DNA from 2 places in the Sphingobium naphthae genome. Region 1 is predicted to be linked to the other one. Evidence: predicted binding sites of a transcription regulator. Region 1 holds the regulator's gene; the other holds the start of a gene.
The links. The regulator LexA, encoded in region 1, represses DNA repair genes until DNA is damaged. The targets are predictions, from matches to a motif close to GTTCCNCNCTTGTTCT.
Positions count from the first base shown of each region.

Region 2: a site for LexA is predicted at 2,718-2,733, ahead of uvrA (excinuclease ABC subunit UvrA). Genes of this name have one in related genera too.

Region 1 is NZ_CP171454.1:652,784-658,214, reverse strand. Features, by position in the region: gene moaC (cyclic pyranopterin monophosphate synthase MoaC) at 1-291, shown strand, start outside; gene glp (gephyrin-like molybdotransferase Glp) at 288-1,469, shown strand; gene ACGGKE_RS03280 (hypothetical protein) at 1,517-1,675, opposite strand; gene lexA (transcriptional repressor LexA) at 1,830-2,501, shown strand; gene ACGGKE_RS03270 (ComEC/Rec2 family competence protein) at 2,492-4,636, opposite strand; gene gltX (glutamate--tRNA ligase) at 4,686-5,431, shown strand, end outside.
Region 2 is NZ_CP171454.1:195,174-200,604, reverse strand. Features, by position in the region: gene ACGGKE_RS01000 (class I SAM-dependent DNA methyltransferase) at 1-2,021, opposite strand, end outside; gene ACGGKE_RS00995 (type IIL restriction-modification enzyme MmeI) at 2,021-2,575, opposite strand; gene uvrA (excinuclease ABC subunit UvrA) at 2,744-5,431, shown strand, end outside.

The DNA.
Region 1 (5,431 bases):
GGCATCATGGCCGCCAAGAAGGCCGCCGACATCATCCCCCTCTGCCACCCGATCGCGCTCAGCGCCGTGACGGTCGATTTCGATCTGGATGGCGACGGTGTGGCCGTCACCGCGACCGCGCGGACCGCCGGGCAGACCGGGGTGGAAATGGAGGCGCTGACCGCCGCCACCGCCGCGCTGCTCACCATCTATGACATGGCCAAGGCGCTCGACAAGGCGATGATCATCCGCGACGTCCGCCTGATCGCCAAGACCGGCGGCAAGTCGGGCGACTGGCGGCGCCCGGCATGAGCCTGCTGCCGGTCGCACAGGCGCAGGCGCGCCTGTTTGCCCTGGCGCGCCCCCTGCCCGCCGAAACGGTCGCAGTCGGCGCGGCGGTCGGCCGCTGGCTGGCCGACGATGTTGCGGCGCTGCGCGACCAGCCCTGGACCGACCTGTCGGCGATGGACGGCTATGCGGTACGCGCCGCCGAACATCCCGGCCCCTGGCGCATCGTCGGCGAAAGCGCGGCGGGCAGCGCCACCCTGGCGCCGGTTGCGCCCGGCGAAGCCTGCCGCATCTTCACCGGCGCGCCCGTGCCGCCCGGCGCCGACAGCATCCTCATCCAGGAAAATGCCGCCGTCGATGGCGATCGGCTGACGGCAAGCGCCGATCCCCTGCCGGCGGGCCGCCATGTGCGTCGCCACGCCTCGGACTTCGCCTCCGGCGCGCCTTTGCTGCGCCGGGGCAGCCGGCTCGGCCCGGCGCAAATCGCGCTGGCGGTGCTGGGCGGCCGCGGGGAACTGCCGGTCGGTCGCCGTCCGCGCGTTGCGCTGCTGTCGACCGGCAACGAGCTGGTGCCGCCCGGCGCGCCGACGCCTTCCGGTTTTCTGCCGTCATCCAACGCGCCGATGCTGGCCGCCATGCTGGCGGGCCTGCCCTGCGACGTGACCGATCTGGGCATCATCCCCGATGATCTTGACGCCATGGTCGCCGCATTCGAAAGCGCGGCGCAGGCCGACATCATCGTGTCGACTGGCGGCGCGTCGGTCGGCGACCATGATCTGGTGCGGCCCGCCTTCGCCAAAGCGGGCGGCGCGCTCGATTTCTGGAAGGTCAGGATGCGGCCGGGCAAGCCGCTGATGGCGGGAACGCTGGGCGAAGCACTGTTTCTCGGTCTGCCCGGCAACCCTGTGTCCGCCTTCGTCACCGGCACGCTCTTCCTGGCGCCGCTGGTCCGCCATCTCGGCGGGGCCGCCAATCCTCTGCCGCCCACGGCCGATGCGATCCTGGCCTCGCCCCTACCGGCGACGGGCGATCGCGACGATTATCTGCGCGCCTGGCGCGGCGCCGATGGCGTCGTCTCGGTCACATCGCAGGACAGCGCGGCGACGGCCGCCATGGCGATGGCGGATTGCCTGATCCTGCGACCAGCGGCGTCTCCGCCCGCGTCGTCCGGGGATCGGGTGACCATCCTGCCGCTGACATGAAAAAGGGGCCGTCCTGCGGCCCCTTCTCCATGATATACAAAGGATGATCAGCGCTGCTGACGGTTGCCCGGCGCCTGATCCTGGCGCCGTTCGTCGCCCATCTGGTCCTGCCGGTTTTCCTGCTGCTGCTGGCGGTCCCGCTGGTCGCGATCGCCGCCCTGCTGGTCACGGCGCTGGTCATTGTCCTGCTGGTTCTGGTTAGCCATTGTCACTCTCCTATTGCCTTCCATGGAAAGGCATGGCGGACAACCCGCCAGTGCCGGCCCATGTTCCGCAATCTGCGACGAACGGCTGGGCGCTTGACTAATCTCCATGTGTTTCCTATGCGTTCCTTATACGTTCCACGGAAGGATCGCAGTGATGTTGACGCCCAAGCAGCAGGAATTGCTGAGCTTCATTCACAACCGGCTGGAGGAAGGCGGCGTGTCGCCTTCTTTCGAGGAGATGAAGGATGCGCTCGACCTGCGCTCCAAGTCGGGCATTCATCGCCTGATCAACGCACTGGAGGAGCGCGGCTTCATTCGTCGCCTGCCCAATCGCGCCCGCGCGCTGGAGGTGCTGAAGCTGCCCGACGCGATGCACCGCGCGCCGGCGCCCAGCGTCGCGCCCAAGCCGAAGATGCCTGCGACCCTGCCGATCGCGGCCAATGACGTCATCGAAATCCCGCTGCACGGCCGCATCGCCGCGGGCGTGCCGATTGAGGCGATGGAGGGGCAGACGATGCTGCCCGTGCCCGCCGCGCTGCTGGGATCGGGCGATCATTATGCGCTGGAAGTGTCGGGCGATTCGATGGTTGAGGCCGGCATCCTCGATGGCGACTTCGCGCTGATCCAGCGCACCGACGTCGCGCGCGAGGGGCAAATCGTCGTCGCCCTGATCGACGAGAATGAAGCCACGCTCAAATATTTCCGCCGCGAAGGCAGCCGGGTGCGGCTCGACCCCGCCAATCCGGCCTATGAACCGCAGGTCTATGATCCGCGCCAGGTGCGTATCCAGGGCAAGCTTGCAGGACTGCTGCGCCGCTACAACTGAGGGGCCGGCCGCGTTCTTTTTCGGACCGGCGGACGCGCAATCCAGGGGTGCGCGTCGCCAGGGCGATGGACGGTGTGAACTTCGCCTTTGTTCAGGGTGATGGCCAGGCCGCCGGTGCGCGCCAGCAACCATCGATCGATCCTGATCCAGCGTGGTCGACACCAGCGCGGCATGCGCCGGTCGCTGAGGACGATGTCCGCGGCCGCGCAATCCCTCTGGAAGGCGGGGCGGTCGATCAGCATGTCGCTGCGCGTCAGCAGCAGGCGCCAGGTCCGTCCCCCGCCATCCTTGAGGCGCAGCGCGCACAGGTCGGACGAACAGCGCGCTTCGGGAAGATCGGCGATAGCGCTTAGTTCGCCTTCATAGCCCGCGCTCTCCGACAGGGTATCGCGCACATAATCGCCCGCGCGATCGCGCAGGATCGCCATGCCGGCGCTGGTCCGCACCGCCACATGCCGGCCATCGCCCGTCACCAGAAGATCGGGCGGCGGCGCGAGCAGGACCAGCGCCACGCCGCCCACGACCGGCGGCAGGCCCAGCCAGCGCAGGCGGCTCCGCCACAATAGGCACCAGAGGAGGCCCAGGATGACGCAGCCGAACAGCGCCGGCCGCATCGCCGGGGCCAGCAGCGTCGCCATCGGGCTGGCCGCGACCCCGTGCGCGATCCAGAGCAGCAGGCCGAGCGCCTGCCCCGTCAGCCACCAGAAGGGCGCGCCAAGGCCGATCAGGTCGAACAGCAGCGCCAGCACTTCCAGCGGCATGACGACGAAGGTCGTGAGCGGAATGGCGATCAGATTGGCGAACGCGCCCAGCATTCCCGCCTTGTGGAAATGGAACAGCGCGATGGGCATCAGCACCAGCTCCACCACGAAGCCGGTCGCCAGAGTCACCACCAGTCCGCGCCCGATCTTGCGCGGCCATGCCTCGTCCCGCGCTGCGGCAAAGGCGCGGAAGCGGGGATGTTCGGCCAGCGCGACGATCGCGGTGACGGCGGCGAAGCTCATCTGGAAACTGGGGCCGACCAATGCTTCGGGCCAGAGGATCAACACCAGTAGCGCGCCGCTCGCCACGAGCCGCAGGGTGATCGCGTCGCGCCCCAGCGCCAAACCACCAAGCACCAGCAAAGCCGCGATGCACGACCGCACGGTCGGCACTTCCGCGCCGGTCAGCCAGGTATAGCCGATCCCGACCAGTGCGCCGCCCGCCGCCGCGATCAGCATCAGCGGCCAGTCGAGCGCAGCGCGGCGGCTGAGCGCCATCAGCCGCATCAGCAGGAAAATGGTCGCGCCGATCAGCGCCGTCACATGCAGTCCGCTGATCGAGAGCAGATGCGCAAGCCCGCTGCGGCGCATCGCCTCGGCATCAGGTTCGGCGATCGCGCCCTGATCGCCGGTCGCGAGCGCGGCCGCGATCCCTTCTGCGGGGCCATCGACCCGCCCCACGATATGCGCGAACAGCCGGGCGCGAAGCGGCAGCGCTTCCTGCGACGGGCGCTGCACTTCGATCGGGCGCAACGCCTTGCCCGTGGCCCCGATGCCCTGGAAATAGGCGCGCGCCGCGAAATCATAGGCGCCCGGCACAGCGGGCGGCGCTGGCGGCATCAGCCGCGTGCGCAGGCGAATGATCGCGCCTTCCCCCAGGCCGGGCGGCACATCGTCGGTCGCGATGTTGACGCGGATGGTGCGCGGCAGGGTCGGCGCATCGATCAGCCGCAGCATCGCGCGAACCATGTCCTGCGCCGGGACCGCTCGGACCGATCGCACTTCCGCCGTCACTCGCACGAAGACGGCCCGCGCGAGCGGCGGCTTGCCCAGCATCTCCGCCTTGCCCCAGATGAGCAGGCACCCCATCGTCGCCAGCAGCGCCCCGATCATCAGCATGTGGCGCAGTCGGCCATGACCCGGCAGTATCGCCGCCAGGCAGGCGAGGCCCAGTGCGCCGCAACAAAAGCCCAGCCACTGCGCTGGATCGAGCAGCAGGAACCACGCCGCTATGCCCGCGCCGATGCCCACCGGCGCCCACAGCGCGATCTGTTCGCGCTCCGCCTCCAGCCACGCCTCGATCGCCGTAAAGCACCGGCCGACAGCCGTCCTGACGCTTCCGTCATGGGGCGTTTGTCGTGGCTCGAAAGCCATGCTAGGGGGCGTCGGATTCATGGATCAGATAAGGCGAATGTCAAAGAATATGACGGCGAGCGCAACGGGAAAGAACAAGCAGGTGGTGACCCGTTTCGCCCCGTCCCCCACCGGCTTCCTGCACATCGGCGGCGCGCGCACCGCGCTGTTCAACTGGCTGTTCGCGCGGCATCATGGCGGCAAGTTCCTGCTGCGGGTCGAGGATACCGATCGCGCGCGCTCAACCGAGGAAGCAGTGGCCGCAATCTTCGACGGGCTGGAATGGCTGGGCCTGGGCGGTGATGAACCGGCGGTTTTCCAGTTCGAGCGCACGCCGCGCCATGCCGAGGTCGCGAACCAGCTGCTCGCCGCCGGCCACGCCTATAAATGTTTCGCGACGCCGGAGGAACTGGCGGAGCTGCGCGAGCAGCAGCGCGCGGCCAAGCAGCCGATGCGCTATGACGGTCGCTGGCGCGATCGCGATCCGGCCGAAGCGCCCGCGGGCACGCCCTATGTCATCCGCATCAAGGCGCCGCGCGAAGGCGAAACGGTGATCGAGGATGCGGTGCAGGGCCGCGTCGTCGTGCAGAATGCCGAACTGGACGACATGATCCTGCTGCGGTCGGACGGCACGCCCACCTATATGCTGGCCGTGGTGGTGGACGATCATGACATGGGCGTCACCCATGTCATTCGCGGTGATGATCACCTCAACAACGCCTTCCGCCAGCTCGCCATCATCAAGGCGATGGGCTGGGAAGAGCCGGTCTACGCGCATATCCCGCTGATCCACGGATCGGATGGCGCCAAATTGTC
Region 2 (5,431 bases), 460 kb from region 1:
GGCCACGCCGCCCGCGCATCCAGCACCCCCTGCGCCAGCCGCTCCACCTCCAGCCGCTGCGCATCAGTCGCATCGGGCCAGGGGAAGGTGTTGTAGACGAGGCCGGGGGAATATTGAAAATCGCTTTTCAGCCGCCCGCCTACATAGCTTAGCCACGACATATGCATGGCGCTTGTCAGCACACCGAAATCAAGGAGCGTGGCGTGCACTACAACCAACACCTTGTTGCTGGGTATAGTTGGTGGCTCCAGCCAGCCAATCGGCACATATTTCCTACGCTCGGAACTTACTTCAGGAAAAACCAGATATGGCTCGTCCGGAATGGTCGTCACTTCAAACTGCGTCGGGAAGTCTGCCAATTGTCGGGTCTTGGTCTTTTGGCTCTTTTGGCGAAACTCTCGTGTCGCCCTGACCCTCGCGAACACCTCTGGCATGTCACGCAGCTCTGACGGCGATAGGGAGGAAAGAGACAGTATCCACCGCTGACTGCTCTGAATGAACTCCTGAGAACCGACGTAAGGAACTAGATATGCGCCTGCCCTAGGTTCCGACTGAAGAAATTGCTCCCGTTCCGCCGCATCAAAGATGTAATTCCCCCCCTCTACCGGTTTGGTGCCCATCCTCATCGGTCGCGCACCGCTAAGTGGCTTCGTCGATCCCCTTACCATCAGGTGACGTTGGCTTACGCCCGAAGCATCAAACAGATACGCGGTCAGAGCTTCATGCCGCGTCTCATCCGGCTCGCCGTTTATATTGTCGTAACTGAAAAGCCGCTTTTCCTGCGGCTCATAGTCGCGATGGATCAACCCAACGATCACGACGTGGACATGCGCCTTGCCCCGCGCGTCCGATCCCCACGCGAAGGTGCGGTGGGCAAAGCTGATCTCCAGCCCGTATCGCTCGAACAAGATCGGCCATAGCTGCGCCACCTGTTCCCCCTGCGTGATCGAATTGGTCGCGACGAAAGCGATGCGCGTCGGCCCGCCCGCGACATAGGCGCCCGCCTTGATGAACCAGGCCGACACGTAGTCAATTGATCCGGCACGACCGTTTTTCGCGCCGATCACCCGCCCCATTTGCTCGCGCTGTTGCGGCGACTGGTAGCTTTGACCCACGAACGGCGGGTTCCCCATCACCGCAAAGCAGCGGTCATGCGGCAGCACATCCTCCCATTCGATCTTCAGCGCGTCGCCATGGACGACATGCGCGCTGTCGGTCAGCGGGATGTCCGCGAACACCTTGCCATAGACGCGGCCCAGTTCGATGTTCGCCAGATGCTCGGTCATCCACATCGCCACCTCGGCAATATGGGCGGCGAATTCGTCCAGTTCGATGCCGTGGAACTGCGCCAATCGCACGACGCTCAGCGCCTCGACTTCCAGCAGCAGCGGGCTGTTGACGTCATAGACCTGCTCCAGCAGTTCCTGCTCCATCGCCCGCAATTCGCGGTAGGTGACGACCAGGAAATTGCCGCATCCGCACGCCGGATCGAAGAATTCCAGCGCGCCCAGCCTTTCCTGAAACGCCAGCAGCGCCGCGCGCCTGCCCCCGTCGCGCCGGGCCTTCAGCCGGTCCAGCTCGGCGCGCAGATCGTCCAGGAACAGCGGCCCGATCACCTTTCGGATGTTCGGCTCGGTCGTGTAATGCGCGCCCTTTTTGCGCCGCTCGGCCTTGTCCATCACCGACTGGAACAGCGACCCGAAAATGGCGGGGCTGACCTTGCCCCAATCGAACTTCGCCGCTGCAATCAGGTCGTCGCGCATCTGCGCGTCGAACACGGGCGTGCGCAGGTGGCCGGTGAACAGCTTGCCATTCACATACGGAAATTTGCCGAATTCCGGATCCAGACCGACGACGCGCCGGTCCTCCGGCGTGTCCAGCACCTCGAACAGTTCATTCAGCACCCGGCCGACATTGCTCCCGTCCGCGTCCGTACGTTCCTCGATCAAATAGAGGAAATCGTCTTTCGTCTCGAAAATGCCGGTGTCGTCGGCGAACAGGCAGAACAGCAGCCGCACCATCAGCCGCTCCAGGTCGGTGCCCCGGTAATTTTTTCCTCCAGCGCATCGTGGATCGTGCCCAGCAGTTCGGCCGCCTTGATGTTGACCGCCGCCTGCGTGCCATAATGGCGCCGCTGCACGCCCAGCATGAAGGCGAAAGCTTCGACATGCTTGTGCAGGTGCGGCAGGGTGAAGGCGATCTCGCGCCGCGTCTCCAGCTCCAGCAGGCGGAACCGCTGAAAATCGCAGGTCAGCACATATTTCGGCAGGTCGCGATCGTTGAGGCCCAGCACATAGTCCAGCGCCTGCCCCTGCGCCTTGAACAGGTCCTTGCCCGCACTCTTCTGCTCGACCAGCAGCACGCTCGGCCAGAACAGGTCGATGAACCCGCGCCGATTGCGTTCGATCAGGTCGATCTTCCGCTCGAAGATCGCCACCTTCTTGCGATCGACGCCGAAAATCTCGAAAAATTCATTGTAGAAACTCTGCGTCTCGCCCTTTTCATAATGGGCGTCGGCCCACCGTTCCGAAAATCGGCGCGCCCGTGTGCGAATTTCCTGCCAACTCAGCCGCATCTCAGTCCCCCGTCGGTGAACAGACTAGAGGGGCCACTGCCGCGATCACAAGCAAAAAGAACCGCTTGCCCGCCGCTTCTTCCCCTGACGCGGCCCGCTTCCTATCTTGTCGGGCAAACGCGCTCCCGGCGCTTGCCCGAACAGAACAAATCTGGAACAATATCCCCCATGAGCCTTACCCACATTTCCGTCCGCGGCGCGCGCGAGCATAATCTCAAGGGCGTGGACGTCGACCTGCCGCGCGACTCCCTCATCGTCATCACCGGCCTGTCGGGATCGGGGAAATCGTCGCTCGCCTTCGACACCATCTATGCCGAGGGGCAGCGGCGCTATGTAGAATCGCTGTCTGCCTATGCGCGCCAGTTCCTGGAGATGATGCAGAAGCCCGACGTCGAGCATATCGAGGGCCTCTCCCCCGCCATCTCCATCGAGCAGAAGACGACCAGCCGCAATCCGCGCTCGACCGTGGCGACCGTCACCGAAATCTACGATTATATGCGCCTGCTCTGGGCGCGCGTGGGCATTCCCTATTCGCCCGTCACCGGCGAGCCGATCAGCGCGCAGACCGTCAGCCAGATGGTCGACCGCGTCCTCACCCTGCCGGAAGGGACGCGCTTCTACCTGCTCGCCCCCGTGGTGCGCGGCCGCAAGGGGGAATATCGCAGGGAACTCGCCGAATGGCAGAAGGCGGGCTACACCCGCGTGCGCATCGACGGCGAATTGTATCTGATCGAGGATGCGCCTGCGCTCGACAAGAAATACAAGCATGACATCGAAGTCGTGGTCGATCGCCTGGCGGTGAATGCCGACATGGCCACACGCCTTGCCGACAGTTTCGAACAGGCGCTGAAACTCGCCGACGGCCTCGCCTATGTCGACCTGGCCGATGGCGTCCTTCCCGGCCGGGAAGACGAAGCGCAATCCGCGGGCAAGATGAAGAATGCCGGCATCCCCGCCAACCGCATCGTCTTTTCCGAGAAATTCGCCTGCCCGGTCAGCGGCTTCACCATTCCGGAGATCGAGCCCCGCCTCTTCTCCTTCAACGCGCCGATGGGCGCCTGCCCGGCCTGCGACGGCCTGGGCGAACGGCAGGAGTTCGACCCCGAACTGGTCGTCCCCAACGAAGCCCTGTCCCTGAAGAAGGGCGCCGTCGTCCCCTGGGCCAAGTCCAACCCGCCCTCGCCTTATTATATGCAGGTCCTCGGCTCCCTCGCCAAGGAATTCGGCTTCTCGCTCGACACGCCCTGGGCCGACCTGCCCGGCGAAGTGAAGCTCGTCATCCTCCACGGCACCGGCGGCAAGCCCGTCACCCTGCGCTTCCAGGACGGCAAGAAGGCCTATGAGGTCCGCAAGCCCTTCGAGGGCGTGATCGGCAACCTCAACCGCCGCCTGCTCCAGACCGACAGCGCCTGGATGCGCGAGGAGCTGTCCAAATATCAGACCGCCATGCCCTGCGAGACATGCCACGGCGCCCGCCTCAAGCCCGAGGCGCTGGCCGTCAAGATCGCCGGCGAGGACATTTCCGTCTCCACCCGCCGCTCCGTGGTGGACGCGCTCGGCTTCTTCTCCACCCTCCCCGCCCAGCTCAACGATCAGCAGAACCAGATCGCCCGCGCCATCCTCAAGGAAATCGTCGAGCGCCTGGGCTTCCTCAACAATGTCGGCCTCGACTATCTCAACCTCGACCGCACGTCGGGCACCCTGTCGGGCGGCGAGAGCCAGCGCATCCGCCTCGCCAGCCAGATCGGCAGCGGCCTGTCGGGCGTCCTCTACGTGCTCGACGAACCCTCGATCGGCCTGCACCAGCGCGACAATGACCGGCTGCTCGTGACCCTCAAGCGCCTGCGCGACCTGGGCAACAGCGTCATCGTCGTCGAGCATGACGAGGATGCGATCCGCGCCGCCGACTATATCGTCGACATGGGGCCGGGCGCGGGCGTCCATGGCGGCACCATCGTCGCGCAGGGCACGCTCAAGCAGATCCTGAAAAACAAGGCCAGCCTCACCGCCGATTATCTGAACGGCACCCGCCGCATCGACGTGCCCGCGAAACGACGCAAGGGATCGGGCAAGAAGCTCACTGTCCACAATGCCCGCGCCAACAATCTGCGCGGCGTCACCGCGTCGATCCCCTTGGGCACCTTCACCTGCATCACCGGCGTCTCGGGATCGGGCAAGTCCAGCTTCACGATCGACACCCTCTACGCCGCCTCGGCGCGCACCCTCAACGGCGCGCGCATCGTCGCCGGCCCGCATGACAAGGTGACGGGCCTCGACCATTGCGACAAGGTGATCGACATCGACCAATCGCCCATCGGCCGCACCCCGCGCTCCAACCCCGCCACCTATACCGGCGCCTTCACCAACATCCGCGACTGGTTCGCGGGCCTCCCCGAAGCCCAGGCGCGCGGCTACAAGCCCGGCCGCTTCAGCTTCAACGTCAAGGGCGGCCGCTGCGAAGCCTGCCAGGGCGACGGCGTGCTCAAGATCGAGATGCACTTCCTCCCCGACGTCTATGTCACCTGCGACGTCTGCCACGGCGCGCGCTACAATCGCGAGACGCTGGAGGTGAAGTTCAAGGGCAAGTCTATCGCCGACGTGCTCGACATGACGGTCGAGGATGCGGTGGAATTCTTCAAGGCCGTCCCCCCCATCCGCGACAAGATGGCGATGCTCGCCGAAGTCGGCCTTGGCTATATCAAGGTCGGCCAGCAGGCGACGACCCTCTCGGGCGGCGAGGCCCAGCGCGTCAAGCTCGCCAAGGAACTCTCCCGCCGCGCCACCGGCAACACCCTCTACATATTGGACGAGCCCACCACCGGCCTCCATTTCGAGGACGTCCGCAAACTCCTCGAA